DNA from 4 places in the Streptomyces sp. NPDC049541 genome. Region 4 is predicted to be linked to each of the others. Evidence: riboswitches for the same ligand, from Rfam matches in the RefSeq annotation. Region 4 holds a riboswitch; each other region holds the start of a gene.
The links. A riboswitch is a leader RNA that binds a small molecule or an ion and turns the genes downstream of it on or off. The one in region 4 is predicted to bind thiamine pyrophosphate.

Region 1: it holds a riboswitch for thiamine pyrophosphate, as region 4 does, so the genes downstream of both, ACIBW9_RS30605 (thiamine ABC transporter substrate binding subunit) here and thiC (phosphomethylpyrimidine synthase ThiC) in region 4, are expected to answer to the same signal.
Region 2: it holds a riboswitch for thiamine pyrophosphate, as region 4 does, so the genes downstream of both, ACIBW9_RS03980 (tetratricopeptide repeat protein) here and thiC (phosphomethylpyrimidine synthase ThiC) in region 4, are expected to answer to the same signal.
Region 3: it holds a riboswitch for thiamine pyrophosphate, as region 4 does, so the genes downstream of both, thiO (glycine oxidase ThiO) here and thiC (phosphomethylpyrimidine synthase ThiC) in region 4, are expected to answer to the same signal.

Annotation. Positions count from the first base shown of each region.
Region 1 covers NZ_JBITLY010000009.1:143,683-149,521, forward strand. Annotated here, with positions in the region: gene ACIBW9_RS30600 (ABC transporter permease) at 1-1,305, opposite strand, end outside; gene ACIBW9_RS30605 (thiamine ABC transporter substrate binding subunit) at 1,350-2,429, opposite strand; TPP riboswitch at 2,517-2,624, opposite strand; gene rlmN (23S rRNA (adenine(2503)-C(2))-methyltransferase RlmN) at 2,648-3,754, opposite strand; gene ACIBW9_RS30615 (hypothetical protein) at 3,938-4,282, shown strand; gene ACIBW9_RS30620 (hypothetical protein) at 4,438-4,635, opposite strand; partial or broken gene ACIBW9_RS30625 (hypothetical protein) at 4,686-4,889, opposite strand; gene ACIBW9_RS30630 (hypothetical protein) at 4,994-5,446, shown strand.
Region 2 covers NZ_JBITLY010000001.1:868,438-874,276, reverse strand. Annotated here, with positions in the region: gene ACIBW9_RS03995 (class I SAM-dependent methyltransferase) at 1-247, opposite strand, end outside; gene ACIBW9_RS03990 (glycosyltransferase family 4 protein) at 241-1,617, opposite strand; gene ACIBW9_RS03985 (TetR family transcriptional regulator) at 1,828-2,478, shown strand; gene ACIBW9_RS03980 (tetratricopeptide repeat protein) at 2,501-3,364, opposite strand; TPP riboswitch at 3,422-3,609, opposite strand; gene ACIBW9_RS03975 (ferredoxin) at 3,700-3,933, opposite strand; gene ACIBW9_RS03970 (aldehyde dehydrogenase) at 3,940-5,397, opposite strand; gene ACIBW9_RS03965 (MBL fold metallo-hydrolase) at 5,681-5,839, shown strand, end outside.
Region 3 covers NZ_JBITLY010000001.1:1,134,397-1,140,235, reverse strand. Annotated here, with positions in the region: gene metF (methylenetetrahydrofolate reductase [NAD(P)H]) at 1-64, opposite strand, end outside; gene thiE (thiamine phosphate synthase) at 305-955, opposite strand; gene ACIBW9_RS05200 (Rv2175c family DNA-binding protein) at 1,080-1,451, opposite strand; gene ACIBW9_RS05195 (NAD(P)/FAD-dependent oxidoreductase) at 1,543-2,784, opposite strand; gene ACIBW9_RS05190 (hypothetical protein) at 2,817-3,167, opposite strand; TPP riboswitch at 3,221-3,332, shown strand; gene thiO (glycine oxidase ThiO) at 3,330-4,484, shown strand; gene thiS (sulfur carrier protein ThiS) at 4,481-4,681, shown strand; gene ACIBW9_RS05175 (thiazole synthase) at 4,685-5,479, shown strand; gene pknB (Stk1 family PASTA domain-containing Ser/Thr kinase) at 5,598-5,839, shown strand, end outside.
Region 4 covers NZ_JBITLY010000003.1:197,856-203,694, forward strand. Annotated here, with positions in the region: gene ACIBW9_RS13185 (hypothetical protein) at 1-796, shown strand, start outside; gene thiC (phosphomethylpyrimidine synthase ThiC) at 954-2,756, opposite strand; TPP riboswitch at 2,749-2,938, opposite strand; gene ACIBW9_RS13195 (YibE/F family protein) at 3,010-4,434, shown strand; gene ACIBW9_RS13200 (SsgA family sporulation/cell division regulator) at 4,578-5,015, opposite strand; gene ACIBW9_RS13205 (IclR family transcriptional regulator) at 5,114-5,839, opposite strand, start outside.

The DNA of each region.
Region 1 (5,839 bases), on a different contig from region 4:
CACGGCCGCCGCCTCCCTGAGCCGCGCGTCCACGGCACGCAGCACGGGCAGCATGGTCCGTACGACGAAGGGGGCGCCCACCAGCGCCTGCGCGAGCGGCACCAGAATCCACGAACTGCGCAGATCGAGCGGGGGCTTGTCCAGCGCGATCAGGAACCCGAAGCCGACCGTCACGGCGGAGACCCCCAGCGGCAGCATCAGCAACGCGTCGAAGCCACGGACCAGCCGTCCCGCGTCCCGCCGCGCGAGCGCCGCGGCGGCCAGACCGCCGATCGCCACGGCGATGGCGGTCGCGGCGAGGGCGTACTGGAGCGAGTTGCCGACGGCCTGGATCGGCGGCACGAGGAAGGTCCCGCCGTCGTCATGGGTCAGGGCCCGGTAGTAGCCGAAGCCGGAGGCACCGAGGGACCGCTGCACCAGCACGGCCAGCGGCAGGACGAGCAGCACGGCGACGGTGCCGAGGACCCCGGCCAGCAGCGCCCACTGCCCGGCCCCGCGCGGCCGTCGCGCCGTGATGTTCGCGTCCACGAGCCGCAGGGCGCTCTCCCGCCGCCGTACGGTCCAGGCGTGCACGACGAGGATCGCGCCGACGGCGACGAACTGGACGATCGTGAGCACGGCGGCGGTGGACAGGTCGAAGATCTCCGAGGTCTGCCGGTAGATCTCCACCTCGAGGGTGGAGAAGGTCGGGCCGCCGAGGATCTGCACCACGCCGAAGGAGGTGAAGGTGAACAGGAAGACCATCAGCGCGGCGGCGGCGACGGCGGGCCCGAGCGCCGGCAGTGTCACCTTCCGCCAGGCCCTGAACGGCGAGGCGCCCAGCATCCGCGCCGCCTCCTCCTGCCGTGGGTCGAGCTGCCCCCACAGGCCGCCGACGGTCCGTACGACCACGGCGTAGTTGAAGAAGACATGCGCCAGCAGGATGGCCCACACGGTGGTGTCCAGCCGTACGCCCCACAGCTCGTCGAGCAGTCCCCCGCGCCCGACCAGCGCCAGGAACGCCGTACCGACGACGACCGTCGGCAGCACGAAGGGGACGGTGACGACGGCCCGCAGCACCTGCTTGCCGGGGAAGTCGAGGCGCGCGAAGACATACGCGCCGGGGAGCGCGACCAGGAGCGTGAGCGCGGTGGAGGCGAGCGCCTGCCAGGTGGTGAACCACAGGACGTGCCGGATGTCGGACTGCGTGACGACGTCCACGATCCGCCCGAACTGCCACACCCCGTCCACCTTGAGCCCGCGCGCCACGATCGCGGCGACGGGCCAGGCGAAGAAGACGGCGAAGAACGCGACCGGCACGGCCATCAGACCGAGCCGCACCGCGCTCCCCGTCCGCCTTGCGCGGACGGCTACTTCAGTACGAGTGACGTCCACGACTTGACCCACTGGTCACGGCTGGCGGCGATCTTGTTCGGGGCCATGGTCTCGGGGTCCTTGGCCGGCTGCCCGAACTTCACGAACTCCGGCGGCACCTGGGCGCCCTCGATCACCGGGTAGACGAACATGTTGAGCGGCATGTCCTCCTGGAACTCCTTGCCGACCAGGAAGTCGATGAACGCCTTCCCGCCCTTGGTGTTCCGGGCGTTGCTGAGCAGCCCGGCGTACTCGATCTGCCGGAAGCAGGTGCCGTACGAGGTTCCGATCGGCGCGGTCTTCGGCTTCGGGTTGCCGTAGATGACCTCGGCGGGCGGCGAGGAGGCGTAGGAGACGACGAGCGGCCGGTCCGCCTTGGCCTTCTTGCCGCCCGCGGACCCCGAGAACTCCTCGTTGTAGGCCTGCTCCCAGCCGTCGACGACCTTCACGCCGTTCGCCTTGAGCTTCTTCCAGTAGCCCTGCCAGCCGGTGTCGCCGTACTTGGCGGCGGTGCCGAGCATGAAGCCGAGGCCTGGCGAGGAGGTGGAGGCGTTCTCGGTGACGAGGAGGTTCTTGTACGCGGGCTTGACGAGATCGTCGAACGACTGGGGCGGTGCCAGCTTGTGCTTGCTGAAGTACGCCTTGTCGTAGTTGACGCAGATGTCACCGGAGTCGATCGGGGTGACCCGGTGCTCGGCCTGGTCGACCCGGTACTGCGCCTGGATCCGGTCTGCGCCCTTCGCCTCGTACGACTGGAACAGCCCGTTGTCGAGGGCCCGCGAGAGCAGGGTGTTGTCGACGCCGAAGAAGACGTCGCCCTGCGGGTTGTCCTTGGTGAGGATGGCCTTGTTGACGGCCTGACCGGCGTCGCCGCTCTTGAGGACCCTGACCTTGTATCCGGACTGCTTCTCGAAGTCCGCGAGGACGTTCTTCGAGACGGCCCACGAGTCGTGGCTGACGAGGGTGACGGTCTTGGAGCCGCCGGAGTCCTCGCTGCCGGACGACGACGAACCGCACGCGGCCAACGTGACGAGACCGAGGCCGACCGCGGCGGCCACGAACGTCTTGGTGTGCACTGAATTCCTCCTGGCTGACCAGGAAGAGACGCGGCCCTGCCCGGGAGTGCCGGAGCATTCCAGCGGCTCCCGGGCAGGGCGCAACAGCTCGAGTGAAGACCGAACTTCCTACCCAGAATGACCTGGGCAAGGTTCAGAGGGTCTGCGGCCCGGTTGCCGCACTCTCAGCGCTGTGGCGCTCCCCTGTCGGAATATGAAGATGTACGTACGGGCTCAGGTTACCGCTCGGTGGCCGCGAGCTGGCCGCAGGCCCCGTCGATCTCCTGCCCCCGGGTGTCCCGGATCGTCACCGGCACACCGTGCGCGGCGATGGCTTCGACGAAGGCCTTCTCGTCCTCGGGCCGGGAGGCGGTCCACTTCGAGCCGGGCGTCGGGTTCAGCGGGATGAGGTTGACGTGGACGGGCTTGCCGCGGAGCAGCCGCCCGAGCCGGTCACCGCGCCAGGCCTGGTCGTTGATGTCGCGAATGAGCGCGTACTCGATGCTGAGCCGCCGCCCGCTCTTCTCGACGTACTCGAACCCGGCGTCGAGGACCTCGCGCACCTTCCACCGCGTGTTGACGGGGACGAGGGTGTCGCGCAGCTCGTCGTCCGGCGCGTGCAGCGAGATGGCGAGCCGGCATTTGAAGCCCTCGTCGGCGAACCGGTGGATCGCGGGCACCAGACCGACGGTCGACACGGTGATGCCGCGCTGCGACAGCCCGAGCCCGTCGGGGGCGGGATCGGTGAGCGCCCGGACGGCCCCGACCACACGCTTGTAGTTGGCGAGCGGCTCACCCATCCCCATGAAGACGATGTTGGAGAGCCGGGCCGGGCCGCCGGGCACCTCTCCGTCCCTGAGCGCCCGCATCCCGTCGACGATCTGGTGCACGATCTCGGCGGTGGACAGGTTCCGGTCGAGCCCGGCCTGCCCGGTCGCACAGAACGGGCAGTTCATCCCGCACCCGGCCTGCGAGCTGATGCACATGGTCACCCGGTCCGGGTAGCGCATCAGCACCGACTCGACGAGCGTCCCGTCGAACAGCCGCCACAAGGTCTTGCGCGTCGTCCCCTGGTCGGTCGACAGATGCCGTACGACCGTCATCAGCTCGGGAAGCAGCGCCTCCTGCAGCTTGCCGCGCGCACCGGCCGGGATGTCGGTCCACTCCGCCGGGTCGTGCGCATACCGCGCGAAGTAGTGCTGCGACAGCTGCTTGGCACGAAACGGCTTCTCGCCGATCTCGGCCACCGCTTCCCTGCGCTCGGCGGGCGTGAGATCGGCAAGATGCCGCGGCGGCTTCTTGGCTCCGCGGGGGGCGACGAAAGTGAGTTCTCCGGGCTTAGGCATGGCTGTACCAGTGTCGCAGATCAACTCATGTGACCTGCGACTGTGAGCGAGGACACCTGCCGTTGGTGGTCGTCATGCGTCACCGCTGAGCGGCCTCGGACGGCCCAGAGACGGCCCGAAACTCTCGGATCATCCATGGTCTGACCAGCTAGCATCGCTGCCATTCCAGGGGACGGGGGCGTCATGGCAATCGGCCGCAAGGGCTCGCGACGCATCGTCGTCGACGGCACGACTTACCACTGGCGCCTGCGCCGCCGGCCCACGTACGACCAGGCTCTCTGTGATCGACCGTGCACGTACGCGGTGCAGCACGCGGACACCCCTGGCACGACCCTGGTCGTCACCACGAATCAGCCTCATGCCAGCAACTGGTTCGGTGCGCCAAGTGTCCCGGTTCTGCCCAGCGACGTCGCCGCCGCTATCGCGTCGGCTCTCCGTCAGGGCTGGTCCCCTACGCAGCAGGGCTCACCTTTCCACCTGGACCAGTCCGAAGGCTTCGCCGTCGGCCCCGGCGCTGCACACAGCTGAGCCACTCTTGGCCGACGGGAAGCCAAGCGCTTGGAAGGCGCTTGGAAGGCGCTTGAACTGACCACCGGATGAGTGGGCCGGACCTGGCAGGTTCCGGATGCTGAGCGCGGAGGTCCGGCGACTTCGACACGCATTCGACGTGACCCGGCGTGGGTCTACGGCCGCCGGTAGGCCGAAGGGGCGACACCCGCTTCCGGCTTCCTGCTGAAGGACACGTAGGCGGGGTGCTCTGGATCGCCGATCTGCATGAGGGCGAAGAGATCAAGGTCATGGTTCGCGAACCTGTGGAGGTACTGGAGGAACAGCTCCAACTCCTCGTCCGACAGCCGCTCATCGTGCCGCTCGTTGCGCATGACGTCACGATACGAGCCGAGGGCCTACGGCATGAGGCGGCTCTGTCCCGTCAGCGGTTGATCGGGATCTCGTAGACGATCTCGCAGTGAGCGGCGGGCACGACGATGTCCGCTGTCTCGACGGGCCGTCCCCGCCTGCCGTCCGCCAGGAACTCGTACGTCGTAGGGACGCACAGCTCGCCTTCGGTGATGCCCAGTCGCGCCGCGATCTCCGCCGGGGCCAGCACCTTGGCGTCCCAGTCCCCTTGCCTGCCGGGCAGACTGGTCCCCTGGCCCCGCCGAATTCCCCCGGGCGGGGCCCCAACCATGTCCGGCGTGGCACCATGCCCCCTCCGGCACACCGCTTCATGGGGGACACATGCGTACCCGCGCCACCATCACACTCACCATCTCCCTGCTCGCCATCCTCACCGCCTGTTCATCGTCCAGCGATGACAAAGCCGACACCCCGAACAGCAGCCCCACCACGGCCGCCGAGACGCCGACCACCACCCCGACGCCGCCCGGCACCGTCGAACTGGAGCGCGTCGCGGACACGTACGTGAACCTCTACTTCGGAGGGGCTGGGGAGGGGGCGTACGCCTTCCTGTCGAAGCGCTGTCGCGCCAAGGCAGACCCGGCCACGTACGCGGCTACCGTGGATCAGGCCGCGAAGGATTACGGGCCCGACCACCCGGCGACGGACGTGCACGCGACGGTCTCAGGGGGCATGGGCCGCGTCTCGTACAAGGTGAAGGGCCTGCCGAAGTTCGACCAGCTGGGGCAGCCGTGGACGGTTGAGGGCGGCGCCTGGAAGTACGACGCCTGCTGACCCTGCGCGCCATCCGGGCCCCGTCGACCAGCGTCGGCTGGGCCCCTGTCGTGCCCGGCGGAGTGCAGCCCTCAAGATCCTGCCGCGCCCGGTGATGACGAGGCATCCGTGATAGCTCTGGCCGCCCTCCGCAGCGGCGCCCCCCACTCGGTGGAGGAGCGGGTACAAGCCACTGGCGCGCATGCCGGAGTCCTCAGTCGCCGACTTCAGCGCATGCGGATGCGCGGATTCGAACACCTTGGCCTGGAGCGAGCAAGCGAGGGGGCGATCACGAGCCTGACCTGCGGATTCCCCACGTTGGACACTGTCCGGTGGAACTCGCCCCTGCGAACCTTGGTCCCCGTGAGTTCCCGTCAGTTCTGACACGGGAGTGGCACGGCCCGCGGGCAGCAC
Region 2 (5,839 bases), on a different contig from region 4:
GGAAGGGCAGCGCCAGGGCGTCGCCCTCCATCGCCGTGGCGGTGGCGCCCGCGGGGGCCTCGCCCGCCTCCTTCATCGCGGCGAACCACTTCGCGACCTCGCGGATCTCCTCGCCGTTCTGGTCGAGCGCCACGACCTGGGCGCCGCGCCGGTAGCACTCGAACGCGTGCCGGCCGGCGCCGCAGCCGAGGTCCAGGACGCGGTCGCCCGGGGCGAGCGGGAACCGGGAGAAGTCGACGGTCAGCACGTGGCCCTGCTTTCGGAGTAGACAGCCTCTGAGGCCGCGAAGCGGCCGGGATTCCTGGCGGCGGAGCCGCCGATCGCCTCTCGGTACCGGGCCACCGTGCCCTCGGCGGCGCGCGCCCAGGTGAAGTGCCGCAGCACCCGCTCACGCCCGGCGCGACCGAGCCGCGCCCTCAGTTCCGGGTCGGACAGGAGACGGTTCAGCCCTGCCGCCAACGCCCCCGGATCACCCGGCGGCACCGCCAGGCACGTCTCCCCGTCCCTCCCGGCGACCTCCGGAATCGCGCCGCCGGTCGTCGCGACCAGCGGCGTGCCCGTGGCCATCGCCTCGGCTGCCGGCAGGGAGAAGCCCTCGTACAGGGACGGTACGCAGGCGACCTCCGCCGAGCGGACGAGGTCGACGAGTTCGGCGTCCGAGATGCCCTTGACGAACTCGACGGCGCCTTCGAGGCCGTAGCGTTCCATGGCCTGGGCGACGGGCCCCTCGGTGGGGCGCTTGCCGACGACGACGAGGTGGGCGTCCGGGTGCTCGGTGCGGACCTTGGCGAGCGCCTCGACGAGGAAGACCAGGCCCTTGAGCGGGACGTCCGCGCTGGACGTCGTCACGATCCGGCCCGGCACCACGGGGACGGACGGGTCGGGCGAGAAGAGGTCGGTGTCGGCGCCGATGTGCACGACGTGGATACGGTCGTCCCGTACGCCGAGGTGGTCGATGATCTCGGCGCGCGAGGTGCCGGAGACGGTGAGGACCGAGGGCAGGCGGCGGGCGACGCGCTTCTGCATGCGGGTGAAGGCGTACCAGCGCCGTTTGCCCCAGCGCTGCTGCCAGTTCTCGGCGGCGTCCAGCTCCAGCTGCCGGTCGACGGTGATGGGGTGGTGGATGGTGGTCACCAGGGGGGCGCCCACATCGCCCAACAGGCCGTATCCGAGGGTCTGGTTGTCGTGCACGACGTCGAACTCGCCGCGGCGGGCGCGGAGGTGGCGGCGGGCGCGCAGGGAGAAGGTCAGCGGCTCCGGGAAGCCGCCGGTCCACATGGTCGCGACCTCCAGCGCGTCGATCCAGTCGCGGTACTCGTCGCGCCCCGGGGTGCGGAAGGGGTCCGGGGAACGGTAGAGGTCGAGGCTCGGCAGCTCGGTCAGGCTCAGCCGGCCGGCGTAGTCCTCGCCCTCGTCGAGCACGGGGTAGGGCTGGGAGCCGATGACCTCGACGCGGTGGCCGAGGCGGGCCAGCTCGCGGGAGAGATGGCGGACGTAGACGCCCTGTCCGCCGCAGAACGGGTTCCCTTTATAGGTGAGGAGCGCGATGTGGAGCGGTCGCTCGCCGTCGGCGGCGAGGTCCTCCTGGGGACCCGCCTGACTGGCCTCAGCGGTCACTCTGGGCCCCCTTCTGCCTGCACTGTCCCGCGAGATTACGCCGGGACGCTAATCTAGAACAAGTTTCAGACTTGATCGTCCAGGAGGCTCTGAATCTACCGGCAGGTAGGGGCGCGGTGAGCAGTGGATCAGGTGATTCGCGCCACGGCCGGGGCCCTGCCAAACTCGGTGCGATCACCAGCCCTCACCGACTGTCACGGAACGGGATCCATGCCTGCGCAAGCGAAGGTGGCCAAGGTGGAAGCACGTACCTCGCAGCCGGCCTCCCCGCCCCTCACGGAGCGGCAGGAGGCGCGTCGTCGGCGCATCCTGCACGCGAGCGCGCAGTTGGCCAGCCGGGGTGGTTTCGACGCGGTGCAGATGCGTGAGGTGGCCGAGTCCTCGCAGGTGGCGCTGGGCACCCTGTACCGCTACTTCCCGTCCAAGATCCATCTGCTGGTCGCCACCATGCAGGACCAGTTGGAGCACATGCACGGCACGCTGCGGAAGAAGCCGCCGCAGGGCGAGACGGCGGCCGAGCGGGTCGCCGAGACGCTGATGCGGGCCTTCCGTGCGCTCCAGCGCGAGCCGCATCTGGCCGACGCGATGGTGCGTGCGCTGACCTTCGCCGACCGGAGCGTGTCGCCCGAGGTGGACCAGGTCTCCCGCCAGACCACCGTGATCATCCTGGACGCGATGGGCCTGGAGAACCCGACCGCCGAGCAGCTCTCCGCGGTCCGGGTCATCGAGCACACCTGGCACTCGGCCCTGATCACCTGGCTCTCGGGCCGTGCCTCCATCGCCCAGGTCAAGATCGACATCGAGACGGTGTGCCGGCTGATCGACCTGACGGATCCGACGGCGTCCGAAAAACCGTCCTAGCCGCACCCGAAACGGCGGCGTCTCAGCCGACCGTCGCCAGCCCGCTCCAGCTGCGCCCGATCGCCGCGCCGTCCGCCCACTGCGCGAGCAGCCGTCGGGCGTCCTCCTCGGGGGCCGCGAGGGACACCGTCTGGGCACCTGACGGCAGGCTCCGTTCCTGTTGATGGGTGCCCTCGCTGCAGCAGGCGCAGAGCACGCGAACGCTGCTGGCCGGTTCGGCGCCGTAGCCGTGCTCGCCGAACAGGTCGAGCAGGGCCCGCAGGTCGTCCGTCTCGCCGGCCGCCACGGTCACCTCCAGGGTGGGCAACTCGGAGGCCTCGAAGAGGAGCAGTTCGTCGAAGACGGGGAAGGTCACGCCGTCGAGGATCCGCTCCCCCTTGGGCTCGCCGTCGTGGACGACGATCTCGCCGTACCGACGGCCGCCGGTCACCGGCACGTTCACCACCCGCCCGCGTGTCGGGCACAGCCGCTCGATCCACACGACCTCGCGCTCGCCGCCGGTGTCGAGCCGCACGCAGGCGTTGCCGAAGCCGCCGACGATCTCGCCCTCGCCGTCGGGGAGGTCGATGCCGAAGCCGGCCCAGGCGTCGCGGGCCGTCGCCCAGTCGCGCTGGATGGTCGCGGCGATGCCCAGGTTCCAGTACGCGGGGTCGCCCTCGCCGCGCGGCGCCCGGGCCGCGGCCTCGCGTCCGAGCTCGTACGCCTTCGCCCAGTTCCGCAGGAACTTGTGGGCGAGCGCCGCGTCGTACCACCAGTCGGCGCTCGGTTTCTCGTCCGGGAAACGGGCGAGCACCTGCTCGTAGAGGCCGGCGGCGCGCAACCACTCCTCGGCCTTCCATGCCTCACGAGCCTGCTTGATCAGCTGTCCGGCCTCGGCCTTGCGCACGCTTCCCCGCCCCTGATCGCTCCTACGGCAACCGCAGGAGCGTATCGGGCACGCAAAGGACCTACGAGACGGGTTCCCTTCGCCGGCGTTACCCGGGTCAGGTAGTGGAGGTCGCCTTCCAGTCGCGGACCTCGCGATCCACGGCCTTCCGGCCTCTCAGCCCGGACCGTCGACGTCGGTCCCAGCGGACTGACTGCTTCACGCCAGAATCGGCTACTCCGGTTCGGACTCCCTCACTCGTCCCGTAGGCCAATTCCCAGAATAGAACGCCCGACCGGGAATGAAACCCCTGAAAGTAGATTTTTTCGGACTCTTTTCGGGTCCTGCTCGGGGCTCTACTCCTCCGGCGGGAACACGGGTTCCCCGCTCCCCAACAGCGTGATCACGATCGCCTCCACCGGGCAGTTCTCCGCCGCCTCCAGGATGCGCTCGTTGGCGTCGGGCTCCGGCTCGACGGGGTGCGACTGCATGGCGGAGTCGAGGCGGAAGGCCCCGGTAGCGCGGTGGACGCACTGGGCCGAGCCGATGCAGAGGGAGCGGTCGACCTCGACGTGCCAGCGGTCGCCCATGGTCGCTCAGCCCTCCCAGCCGGCCGGGAGATGGATCATCTTGTGTTCGAGGTACTCGCCATAGCCCTCGGGTCCGAACTCCCGCCCCAGGCCGGAGTTCTTGTAGCCGCCGAACGGACCGAGCATGTCGAGGCTGAAGGTGTTCACGGAGTACGTTCCGGTGCGGACCTGGCGTGCGACTTCGATGCCGTGAGCCACGTCCGCGGTCCAGACACTCCCGCTGAGCCCGTAGTCGGAGTCGTTCGCGATCTTCAGGGCCTCGGACTCGTCGCCGTACGGGAGCAGACAGATCACCGGGCCGAAGATCTCCTCCCGCGCGATGCGCATCGAGTTGTCGACGTCGCCGAAGAGGGTCGGCTCGACGTACCAGCCGCGGTCCAGGCCCGGCGGGCGGCCGCCGCCGGTGAGGATCTTGGCGCCCTCCTCCTGGCCGATGCGGATGTAGTCGAGGTTGCGCTGCTGCTGGCGCCTGGCGACGAGGGGGCCGACCTGGGTCGCCGCATCCAGCGGGTCACCGACGACCAGGGCGCTCGCCGCGGCCGCGAAGGCCTCGGCGAACTCGTCGTAGCGCGAGCGCGGCAGCAGGATGCGGGTCTGGGCCACGCACGCCTGGCCGTTGTTCATCCAGGCCGCCGGGACGACGCCCGCGACGGTGGTGGCCACGTCCGCGTCCGGCAGGACGACCGCCGCCGACTTGCCGCCCAGCTCCAGTGTCACGCGGGTGAGGTTGCGGGACGCCACCTCCATCACACGCTTGCCCGCGGCCACCGAACCGGTGAAGGCGACCTTGTCGATCCCTGGGTGTCCGACCAGGTACTCGCTGACCTCGCGGTCCGCGGGCAGGATCGACAGCACACCCTCCGGCAGACCGGCCTCGCGGGTGATGTCGGCCAGGATGTAGGCGTCCAGCGGAGACTCGGGCGACGGCTTGAGCACCACCGTGCAGCCGGTGAGCAGCGCGGGCGCGAGCTTGGCGGCGGCCACGAACTGCGGGACGTTCCAGGGGACCACGGCCGCCACGACCCCGACCGGCTCACGCCGCACCAGGATCTTCCCGAGCACACCGTCGCGCCGCTCCTCGTACGTGAAGTTCCGGGCGACGGTGATCGCCGCGTCCCACACCATCATCGCGCCGAGCGCCTGCGCGAGCACGCTCCACGAGTACGGGGACCCGTTCTCGGAGGAGATCACTCGGGCGATCTCCTCGTGCCGTACGGCGATCGCGTCCTTGATCCGGGTGACGACCTCGATCCGCTCGTCGAGCGTCATCCGCGGCCAGGGCCCCTCGTCGAAGGCACGGCGGGCGACGGCGACGGCCCGGTCGACATCCTCCCGAGAGGCGTGCGGCACCCGCCCGATGACCTCCTCGGTGTGCGGCGAGACCACCTCGATGACGTCCTTGCCGAGGGGGTCGGTCAACTCCCCGCCGATGAACAGCTGTCCGTGTTCCACGAGCTCGGTCATGGCCGACTGCCTCCCCGAAGCGCCTGTCTCTGACGGTTCATCAGATACGGCACTGATACCAGTTCCCCTCGGAGGAGTCCACGGACCGCACACGAGTTGACCGCGTGGACAGGTGACTTGGGCTCCTATCGAAACGCGTTCTAGTTATACTCGTGCCTGCCTCGCGATGTCCGCGTCGGCCGCCGTGGCTGACCTGCTTTTCTGCTGGGGGTCCGGGGGGTTGTCCCCCGGAATGGCGCAGCAGTGGGCCGAGCGTGGCCGGTTCGCGGTGATTGGGGAGCCCATGACGCAGGTGTACGACCACGGCGGAGGCGTCCGGTCGATCAAGGTCCCCATTCCGGACAATCCGCTCGGCCACACGCTGGTCTACGTCGTCGACACCGACCGCGGCCCCGTACTGGTCGACACCGGCTGGGACGCCCCCGCCTCCTGGGACACACTC
Region 3 (5,839 bases), on a different contig from region 4:
TCGCGAGCATGTCACGCACCGTGCGCGCGTGGTCAGTCCTGGTTGATGCGGTTCCGAGGGCCATACCCGCAGGTTAGTCAGGGGGCGGCGACTCCCCCAACCGGATGCAGGATATTTGCCGGATTTGTCTATTTGTTGTCCACCTATCGGACAACCCGGCGGACATTCTTCGGACAAGCCGTCAGGCATTCCGTCCGACAAGCTGCCGCACATTCCGTAGGACAACCTGCCGGATTTCCATCGGACAATCCTTCTGGCGCCCATCGGACAATCTGCTGGACGCCGGACTCCGGCGAGGCCTGCGCTACGCGCTCCGCAGCCGCTTCGCGAACTCCTGGGCCGCCGCGCCCGGATCGTCGGCCTCCGTGATCGCACGGACGACCACCACGCGGCGGGCGCCGGCCTCGAGCACCTGGTCGAGGTTGCCGAGGTCGATGCCGCCGATGGCGAACCAGGGGCGCTCGGCGCCCAGGGAGGCGGTGTACCGGACCAGGTCGAGGCCGGGGGCGTGGCGGCCGGGCTTGGTGGGGGTCGGCCAGCAGGGGCCGGTGCAGAAGTAGTCCACGCCCTCCTGGACGGCGGCAGCGGCGGCCTCCGACTCGGCATGGGTGGAGCGGCCGATGAGGACGTCCGCGCCGAGGATCGCGCGGGCCGCGGGGACCGGGAGGTCGCCCTGGCCGAGGTGGAGCACGTCGGCGCCGGCGGCGTGCGCGACGTCCGCGCGGTCGTTGACGGCGAGCAGCTTGCCGTGGCGGGCGCAGGCGTCGGCGAAGACCTTCAGGTGCTCCAGCTCCTCGGCGGCCTCCATGCCCTTGTCGCGCAACTGCACGATGTCGACGCCGCCGGCCAGGACGGCGTCCAGGAACTCCGGCAGGTCGCCCTGGCGCCTGCGGGCGTCCGTGCAGAGGTAGACGCGGGCGTCGGCGAGCTCGGCGCGTGCGGCGGTGTCGGGCATACGAGGGTCCCCCGTGGGTGTCGTTCCTGGTCGGCGGCGTACGGGCCGCAGTGAACCGCGGCCGCGGCCCTGTGGGCGGACCCCGGCCCGTACGCCGGACGTTGTTCGGTTCAGCCTGTTCGGATCAGACGGCGAGCGCCTGGGCCCGGCGCTTCACCTCCGTACCGCGATTCTCGCTCAGCGCCTGCGCGGGGGTGCCGGGCAGGCTGTCGTCGGGGGTGAAGAGCCACTCGATCATCTCTTCGTCGGTGAAGCCGTCGTCCCTCAGGAGCGTCAGGGTGCCGGTCAGGCCCTTGACGACCTTCTGCTCGGCCGCGTCGATGAATGCGGCGGGCACATGCAGCGCGCGGTTCTCACCTCGGCGTACGGCGATGAGCTGGCCCTCCTTGACCAACTGCCGCACACGCGTCACCTCGACGTCGAGCATCTCTGCGATGTCGGGGAGGGTGAGCCAGGCGGGGACGAGAGCATCGATCTTTGCGTCAATCTCGGTCACGGAGTCAAGCCTGCCATCCCGCACCGACAGTCGGAAGCCAGAAGCGTCCGACCTGGGGTTTCACCCCCCGTCGTGGCCGCCGTTCCGCGTACTACGCCGTGGCCGTCTTCAAGGGCCGTGCCGGGTCCGCCAGCAGCTCGGGGTCCATCGGGGTGCCCGCCTCGATCAGCCGTCTGCCCTGCGCGAGATCCCTCGGCCTGCCGACCGCCAGCAGGGCGACCAGGCGGCTCTCGCGCAGCCAGCAGACGGACCAGGCGGGCCCCGACGGGTCTCCGCGCCACAGGGTCGTGTCTGCGGCGGTGTGATGACCGGCGTACTGGACGAAGCGGCCGAACTGCTCGGACCAGAAGTACGGGACCGGGTCGTAGACCGCGGGGGGCGCGCCGGTGGCCTCGCCGACGATGTTCGCGGCCACCGTGCGCGGGCCCTGGAGGGCGTTGTCCCAATGGTGGACCAGCAGGCGCTCGCCATACCGTCCCGAGGGGAAGGAGGCGCAGTCGCCGACGGCGTAGACGTCCGGTGCCGAGGTGCGCAGGTGGGCGTCGGCCACGACCTCGCGGTGCGCGCCGAGCTCGATGCCGGAGCCGGGCAGCCAGGCCGTGGCGGGGCGGGCGCCGATGCCGACCACGACGGCGCCCGCGGACAGCCGGGAGCCGCCGTCGAGGACGACCGCGCCGGGCTCGATGTGCGCCACGCGCGCGTGCGTACGCAGTTCGGCGCCCGCGTCGGCGTACCAGGCGGCCATCGGTGCGGCCACCTCCGCGGGCAGCGCGCCGGCGAGCGGCCGGTCGGCGGCCTCGACGACGGTCACCGCGCAGCCCGCCTCGCGCGCGGCGGTGGCGAACTCCGCGCCGATCCAGCCCGCGCCGACGACCACGATGTCGTGCTGCCTGGCCAGCACGGGCCGCAGCCGCTCGGCGTCGTCAAGGGTGCGCAGCAGATGCACCCCGGGCACGCCCTCCGTGCCCGGCAACGTGATCGGTTCGGCGCCGGTCGCAAGAACCAGGACGTCGTAGGGCACGGGCCCGGTCTCGGTGTCCAGCTCGTGCTCGCCGGGGCGCACGCCGAGCACCTCGCACCCCAGCCGCAGTTCGATGCCGAGCGCCTCGAAGTCGACGTCGAAGGCGGAGCCCTCGGCCTTGCCGAGCAGGACGGCCTTGGACAGCGGCGGCCGGTCGTAGGGCTGATGGGGCTCGGCGCCGATCACCGTCACGGTGCCGGTGAAGCCCTGTTCGCGCAGGGCGACGGCCGTCTGGACACCGGCCATGCCCGCGCCGACGACGACCACGCGCCGCGCCGGTGACGTGCTCACTTCCCGCGTCTGCTCACTCACCTGATCACCATAGACAACTGACTATTCGTCAGTCAGGAGTCGTGCTCAGTGACCTGCTCCACAACACTGGTCCCGCTGCCCGACTGCGACTCCCACTCCCAGGTCTCCTCCAACCGCACCCGCCCGTCCGGCAGCTCCACGACGGCCGAGACGCAGTGCCCCGAGGAGGTCGTCCCGTCGTTCTTCAGCTGGACGTACCGGAAGTCCAGCCGGTCACCTGACCGCGTACCCACCAGATGCCCGCGCACGACGTCGCCGCCCGCGTACTCGGCCCAGACCTCGCCGCCCTGCTCGTGGTAGGTGAACCGGGTCCGGGTGCCCACCTGACCTGGGGCCTGGTCGGCGACGGGGGCGAGGACGAGGCCGTCCAGCGAGCGGGGCATGACGGAAGGCTCCCTTACAGAGGCGCGGCGGGTCGGGCTAGGGTGGCCAACGTACAAGCACTCGCGGGAGCCCGGACGCACCGGGCTGAGAGGGAGGCTGGCGGCCTCCGACCGTACGAACCTGATCCGGGTCATGCCGGCGAAGGGAGGGGCTGGACGCCCATGTCGTCACGTACGTCAGACGTCCTCGTCATCGGGGGCGGAATCATCGGCCTGGTCACGGCCTGGCGGGCCGCGCAGCGCGGCTTCGGCACGGCCGTCGTGGACCCCGAACCGGGCGGTGGGGCCGCCCAGGTGGCCGCCGGGATGCTGGCCGCGGTCACGGAGCTGCACTACGGCGAGCAGACCCTGCTCGGCCTCAATCTGGAGTCGGCCCGCCGCTACCCGGACTTCGCGGCCGAGCTGAGCGAGCTCACCGGTCAGGACCTCGGCTATCGCCAATGCGGCACGCTCGCCGTCGCCCTGGACGCCGACGACCGCGCCCATCTGCGCGAACTGCACGCCCTGCAGCGGGAGTCGGGCCTGGATTCGGAGTGGCTGACGGGGCGCGAGTGCCGGCGCCTGGAGCCGATGCTCGCACCGGGCGTGCGCGGCGGCCTGCGGGTGGACGGAGACCACCAGATCGACCCGCGGCGACTGGCACGCGCGCTGGTGGCCGCGTGCGAGCACGCGGGTGTGGTCTTCCACCGCACCTGGGCCGAGCGTTTCCATGTCGTACGGGACCGGGCCACCGGCGTCACCACGACCGACGGCGCCGAGCTGGGCGCGGGCCAGGTGGTCCTGGCGGCCGGCAGCCTCAGCGGACGGCTGCCGGGCGTCCCGGACGAGGTGCTGCCACCCGTGCGCCCCGTGAAGGGGCAGGTGCTGCGGCTGACCGTGCCGAAGCGGTACGCGCCGTTCCTGAGCCGCACGGTGCGCGCCGTCGTCCGCGGCAGCCATGTCTACCTGGTGCCGCGCGAGAGCGGTGAGCTGGTGATCGGTGCGACCAGCGAGGAGCTGGGCTGGGACACGACGGTCACCGCGGGCGGGGTGTACGAGCTGCTGCGTGACGCACACGAGCTGGTCCCCGGGATCACCGAGCTGCCGCTGACGGAGACGCGGGCCGGTCTGCGCCCCGGTTCTCCGGACAACGCGCCCCTGCTCGGCCCGACCGCACTGCCCGGTCTGCTGCTGGCCACCGGTCACTACCGCAACGGCGTGCTGCTCACCCCGGTCACCGGCGACGCCATGGCGCACGCCCTGGCCACCGGTGAACTCCCGGACGAGGCACGCCCGTTCACCCCCAAGCGTTTCGCGCTTCTGGAGCAGCCCGCATGAACATCTCCGTCAACGGAGAGCCCAGGGAGTTCGCTCCCGGCACGGCTCTCGACACCGTCGTACGCGCGCTGACCCCGGCACCCTCCGGAGTGGCCGCCGCCCTGAACGAGACCGTCGTCCCGCGCGCGCAGTGGCCGTCGACGTCCCTGCGTGAGGGGGACCGCGTCGAGGTCCTCACCGCCGTCCAAGGAGGCTGACCCATGGCCGACGACCCCTTTGTCATCGGCGGTACGTCCTTCACGTCCCGTCTGATCATGGGCACCGGCGGTGCCCCCAGCCTCGACGTCCTGGAGCGGGCGCTGGTGGCGTCCGGCACGGAGCTGACGACGGTCGCGATGCGGCGCGTGGACCCCTCGGTGCACGGCTCGGTGCTGTCCGTCCTGGAGAAGCTCGGCATCCGGGTACTGCCGAACACGGCGGGCTGCTTCACCGCCGGGGAGGCCGTGCTGACCGCCCGCCTCGCGCGCGAGGCGCTCGGCACCGAACTGATCAAACTCGAAGTGATCGCCGACGAGCGCACCCTGCTGCCGGACCCGATCGAGCTGCTGGACGCGGCCGAGACCCTGGTCGACGACGGCTTCACCGTGCTGCCGTACACCAACGACGACCCGGTCCTCGCCCGCAGGCTGGAGGACGTCGGCTGCGCGGCGATCATGCCGCTCGGCTCGCCCATCGGCTCCGGGCTCGGCATCCGCAACCCGCACAACTTCCAGCTGATCACCGAGCACGCGCGCGTGCCGGTGATCCTGGACGCGGGTGCCGGTACGGCCTCGGACGCGGCGCTCGCGATGGAGCTCGGATGTGCGGGTGTGATGCTCGCCTCAGCGGTGACGCGGGCCCAGGAGCCGCAGCTGATGGCCGAGGCCATGAAGCACGCCGTGGAGGCGGGCAGGCTCGCGTACCGGGCGGGCCGCATCCCGCGCCGCCATTTCGCGGAGGCGTCCTCGCCGCACGAGGGGCGCGCGCACCTGGATCCCGAACGCCCCGCGTTCTGAACTCGCGTTCGACAAGTTCCGGAAGTCGGTGCGACGTCCGTCACAGGTCGGCTGCAGTCCCGCTCCGATCTCACCCGAACCGGCAGCCCTGTCAGTCACGGCTCGTACACTCACCTGCGTGGATACGACCCTTCAGGACCCTCTGGTCGGGCAGGTGCTCGACGGGCGCTATCGCGTGGACGCGCGGATCGCGGTCGGCGGGATGGCCACGGTCTACCGGGCCCTGGACACCCGCCTCGACCGCGTGCTCGCGCTGAAGGTGATGCACCCGACGCTCGCGGCCGACGGCACCTTCGTCGACCGGTTCATCCGCGAGGCGAAGTCGGTCGCGAGGCTCGCGCACCCGAACGTGGTGCAGGT
Region 4 (5,839 bases):
GCTGCGCTCCGCCCCAAACCGCCCGGAACTGGCCGCTGTCGGCAAGCGGCTCAACCCCGAACAGCTGCGCACGATGGCGCTCAACGCCACCGCACTCATCACGGTGGCCGCTGCGGCCGAGTACCAGCACTACGTGAAGGTCCGCGAGGAACTGCGCCAGCCGGCGTCGTCCACCCCGCCGTCCACCCGTGAATCCGGCTCTGCGGAGCCGGGCGCGGCGGCAGCGGGGCTCGCCACCACCCTCGGCGAGGCCGCCGAGCCGGCCGGCGCGGGCGCCGTCGCCGTCGCCGCCGTCCTCACCCCCGTCCTCGCCGGAACAGCTGCGGTGATCTTCCTGCTCGTCGGGTACATCATCAAGTCACTGGAACCCAAACAGGTGTTTGGCAAAACCATGATCACCGCCGGTTGGGTGTTCGGTGCCATGACCGCGGCCGCGATCCTCGTCGCCGCTGTCGGGCTGCTGCTCACCGCCCTGCGCAACCAGCCCTCGCTCGAGTCCGGACCGTACGGCGAGCTGAGCGGGGAAGTGGCCGCGGCCAAAGAAGCCTGGCGCGAAGCGCTCCTGGAGCGCGGCATCATGCCGTTCCTCAGGGAGGCACTCGCCGACCCCGGCACCGCCGCGGCGCTGCACACCGCGACTCCGCCGACGTCGACCAGCCGCATGCCTCACCTCGGCTACGACCGGCCGGGCTTCAGCAGCCCGGACGACGGCTCGACCCCCAGCCCGCGCCCGAGCTTCACCAGCCCGGACTACACCAGCCCGGACTTCGGAGGCCCGGAACACCAGCCGGAGTAACCGTCGGCTTGCGCCCCCCGCATCAGAAGGCCCGTCAGGGCCCGCAGGGGGAGCGCAAGCCGAACACCGACAGCGCCGACGGCTCCGCCGCACGGCACCTCACACCGAGGAGCGGGACCGTCTTCCACGTCAGGGAAGCGACTCACCCCGGCATACGTCAGTCCGCGATCGGCAGGTACACCCTGTTGCCCGCGGCCGCGAACTCCTTCGACTTCTCGGCCATGCCCTGCTCGATCTCGGCACGGCTTCCGCCGTGTTCGCGGCGGATGTCCTGGGAAATCTTCATCGAGCAGAACTTCGGCCCGCACATCGAGCAGAAGTGGGCGGTCTTGGCCGGCTCCGCCGGGAGGGTCTCGTCATGGAACTCCCGTGCCGTCTCGGGGTCCAGGGCGAGGTTGAACTGATCCTCCCACCGGAACTCGAAGCGGGCGTCGGACAGCGCGTCGTCCCATTCCTGCGCCCCGGGGTGCCCCTTGGCGAGGTCGGCTGCATGGGCGGCGATCTTGTAGGTGATGACACCGGTCTTGACGTCGTCACGGTTGGGCAGGCCCAGGTGCTCCTTGGGCGTGACGTAGCAGAGCATGGCCGTGCCCCACCAGGCGATCATCGCGGCACCTATGCCGGAGGTGATGTGGTCGTACGCCGGTGCGACGTCCGTGGTCAGCGGGCCGAGCGTATAGAACGGAGCTTCATCGCAGATCTCCTGCTGAAGGTCGATGTTCTCCTTGATCTTGTGCATCGGGACGTGTCCCGGGCCCTCGATCATGGTCTGTACGTTGAAACGCTTGGCGATCCGGTTGAGTTCCCCGAGCGTGCGCAACTCCGCGAACTGCGCCTCGTCATTGGCGTCCGCGATCGACCCCGGCCTGAGGCCGTCGCCCAGCGAGTACGTTACGTCGTAGGCGGCCAGGATCTCGCAGAGTTCCTCGAAGTTCTCGTACAGGAACGACTCCTTGTGGTGCGCGAGGCACCACGCGGCCATGATGGAACCGCCACGCGAGACGATGCCGGTCTTGCGGTTCGCCGTGAGCGGGACGTACGGCAGACGGACGCCCGCGTGGACCGTCATGTAGTCCACGCCCTGCTCGGCCTGCTCGATGACGGTGTCCTTGTAGATCTCCCAGGTGAGCTCCTCGGCGCGGCCGTCCACCTTCTCCAGGGCCTGATAGAGCGGCACCGTGCCGATGGGGACGGGGGAGTTGCGCAGCACCCATTCACGCGTGGTGTGGATGTTGCGGCCCGTGGAAAGGTCCATGACCGTGTCGGCGCCCCAGCGGGTCGCCCAGGTCATCTTCTCGACCTCCTCCTCAATGGAGGACGTCACCGCGGAGTTGCCGATGTTGGCGTTGACCTTCACCAGGAACCGCTTGCCGATGATCATCGGCTCGATCTCCGGGTGATTGACGTTGGCCGGCAGTACCGCGCGGCCCGCCTCGATCTCCTCGCGGACCACCTCGGGCGAGACGTTCTCCCGGATAGCCACGTACTCCATCTCCGGCGTGATCTCTCCGCGGCGGGCGTACGCGAGCTGCGTGACCGCCTGGCCGTCGCGACTGCGGCGCGGCTGGCGCGGCCGACCCGGGAAGACCGCATCGAGGTTGCGCAGACCGCCTCGTGGAGAGGTGTGCTTGATCCCGTCGTCCTCGGGACGGGCGGGACGGCCCGCGTACTCCTCGGTGTCACCGCGCGCGATGATCCAGTTCTCGCGCAGCGGAGCGAGTCCCCTGCGCACATCGGTGTCGACGAGCGGATCGGTGTACGGGCCCGAGGTGTCGTACAGCGTGACCGACTGCCCGTTGGTGAGATGCACCTGACGGACCGGCACCCGCAGATCAGGGCGTGAGCCCTCGACATACGCCTTGTGCCAGCCGATGGACTTCCCGGCCTCCTGGGACGATTCGCCCTGAAGGGGCTGTTCGTCCTGGTTGGAGGCAGGCGTGCGTGCGTCCTTGTTGGTCATGAGACCTACTCCCTACGCCGGCATTACCCGGTAACAGGTTCGGCGGTCGACGCAGCGGCTTCCGTCTGTCGACGTTTCGTGGGGAACATCACTCGACTTCGGTGATGTTCCACGTGAAACATCGCTGGGACGGAGGTCAGCGCCCTCTCAGCCCGGTGCTCCGAGCTCCCGCGTGTGCAAAGGTGCCTCCACGCTAGCGTCAATTCGGGCGCGCTGAACAGAGGGCCCCTGTCGTTCTTGCGATGATCTGGCGGTGACCACGACACATCAGCCCTCCTACCCTCCTCCGGAGCCGCCCCGCGGACACCGCTCCGGAGACGGCGGGGGCCATGGTTCCGGTGGGGGGCACGGGCACGGCCATGGTTCCGGTGGCGGGCACGGTCACTCGCACAGCCACGGTCCTGCGGCCCCCGTCTCCAAGCACCTGCGCAAGGTCATCGCCGCCATCCTCATCCCGTTTGCCGCGGCCGTGGCGGTCGGGCTCGTGGTCCTGTGGCCCGGCGGCGCCCCGCCGCACCAGCGCACCGGTGTGGGTTTCGACCGGCAGACCCAGCAGGCGACGGTCGTCGAGGTCGTGAGCGTGAGCTGCAAGTCGGTGAACGCCTCGGGCGAGACTCCGACAGGGGACACCTCCACTGCCGAGGGCTCCTCCGCCCAACAGCAGGCGAAGGGCACCTGCAAGAAGGCGACGATCCGCGTCGACACAGGCAAGGACAAGGGCCGTACGTTCACCGAGATCGTGCAGCCGGACCAGTCTCGGCAACTGCACGAGGGTGAGAAGGTCGTCGCCGCCTACGAGCCCTCCGCGCCGAAGGACCTGCAGTACTCGGTCGCGGATGTGAACCGCCGCTTTCCCATGGCGCTGCTGGCCGGCATCTTCGCGCTCGCCGTCGTGGTGGTGGGCCGGATGCGCGGAGTGATGGCCCTGATCGCGCTGGCCGTCAGCTTCATGGTGCTGACCTTCTTCATCCTGCCCGCGATCCTGCAGGGCTCGGATCCGCTGCTCGTGGCCGTGATCGGATCGAGCGCCATCATGCTGATCGCGCTCTACATGTGTCACGGTCTGTCGGCCCGCACCTCCGTGGCGGTGCTGGGCACGCTGCTCTCGCTCGTCCTGATCGGCCTGCTCGGCTCCGAGTTCATCGGCTGGGCCGCCCTGACCGGCAACACGGACGACAACACCGGTCTGATCCACGGCCTGTACCCGTCGATCGACATGAGCGGCCTGCTGCTGGCCGGTGTCATCATCGGTTCGCTCGGTGTCCTCGACGACGTGACGGTCACTCAGACGTCGGCGGTCTGGGAGCTGCACGAGGCGAATCCGTCGATGGGCTGGCGGGGGCTGTACCGGGCGGGCATCCGCATCGGCCGCGACCACATCGCATCCGTCGTCAACACCCTCGTCCTCGCCTACGCGGGCGCCGCGCTGCCCCTGCTGCTGCTCTTCTCCATCGCACAGAGCGGCGTGGGGACGGTCGCCAACAGCGAACTGGTGGCAGAGGAGATCGTACGCACGCTGGTGGGCTCGATCGGCCTGGTCGCCTCCGTGCCGGTCACGACCCTCCTCGCGGCACTGGTGGTCGCGGCCGACCGTCCCGGACCGGAGCAGGTCGCGGGCACCGCGGGCGCAGCACCTGCCGCGGCGCGCGCCGGACGGGGCCGACGGCGCAAGCGGTGAGGCGAGGGCCACTCGGGCACGCATGAACAGACGGTCGGGGCGGGACGGACTCCAGCTGCCGTGCACATGGAGACACGGAGAAGCGTTACTGCGTCCTCCGCGTCCCACGCAGAAGCGTTCCGGCCGGCCCCCGCCGTCCCGTCTCAGCCCGCGCTCTGCTCCTCCGCCAGGATGCGGTCCAGGGCCTCGTCGAGGTGGGCGTCGAAGTCGGCGAGGGAGCCCTCCTGACCGAGGGGCACCAGCTTGTCGGTGCGGTCGAGGAACGCGATGAGCGACGCCGTGGACGCACGGAACAGCGCCTGGTCGCGGCCGACCTGAAGCCGGATCAGGACCTCTGCCAGGGAGTCGGGTTCGGCCGGTGAGACGCGCACATCCCCTTCCCCACACGGCCGGCACACCCCGTCGATGAGGAGCTCACGACCGAACGCCCAGGTCACCGGCGCATCTCCGGGCAGGTGGAAGGTAAGCCTCACGGCATAGGGATCACAGCTCTCGTAGCTCAGCTCCACCGGGATGCGGAAGGAGAGCTCCTCGGACACGAGAAAGCTCATCATGACCTCTGCCTGTACGGACTCGCGCATCGCCTACCCCGTCATGTGAAGCCGACCGGCTGGGAGTGATCCCCTGACACTGGTGGAATCTTGCTGAACGTACACGACAGATCACAAGGAGTGAGTTTTCAGATACTGATAGAGAGCGCGAGTGACCCCATCAGCTTTCCGATTTCGCTCTGCAGTTGCCGGGCCGCGGACATCAGCCGGTCGGCCTGATTCGAGGGCAGAGAAATGGCCATCGTCGCGGCCGTCGCGCCCACCGTGATCGGGATCGCGGCGCAGACCGTCCCCAGCGCGTACTCCTGCCGCTCCGTCACCGGCTCCATCCGCTGCGTCCGCTCGAGCCGCCGCAGCAGGGTGTGGCTGTCACGGACGGTGTACGGGGTGATGGACTGCACGGGGTAGCGGTCGAGGTGGTCGCGGCGGGCCGCGTCGTCCAGCTGGGACAGCAGGCACTGGCCGATCGCATGCGCGTGTGCGGTCTCGCGGAAGTCGGCCCACTCCTCGACGGCCGGGTTGCCCGGGGTGTCCGAGACGCACATGACCTCGACCTCGCCGTCCCTGTAGACGGCGTAGTACACGGGCACACCGATCGCGTCCCGCCAGCCGGCGAGCGCGTCGACGATCGTGCTGCGACGTTTCTGCTGGGCTCCGCTGCTGCTCAGTCGCACCGCCGCGTCACCGAGGAAGAACAGGCCTTTGTCCCGGCGCAGATAGCCCTCGTGGACGAGGGTCCGCAACAGGTGGTACGCCGTCGGGAGCGCCAGACCGGTCTCGCGGGCGAGCTGTTTGGCGGGGGCTCCGTGCTCGTGCCCGGCGACGCATTCCAGCAGGCGCATCGCGCGCTGGAC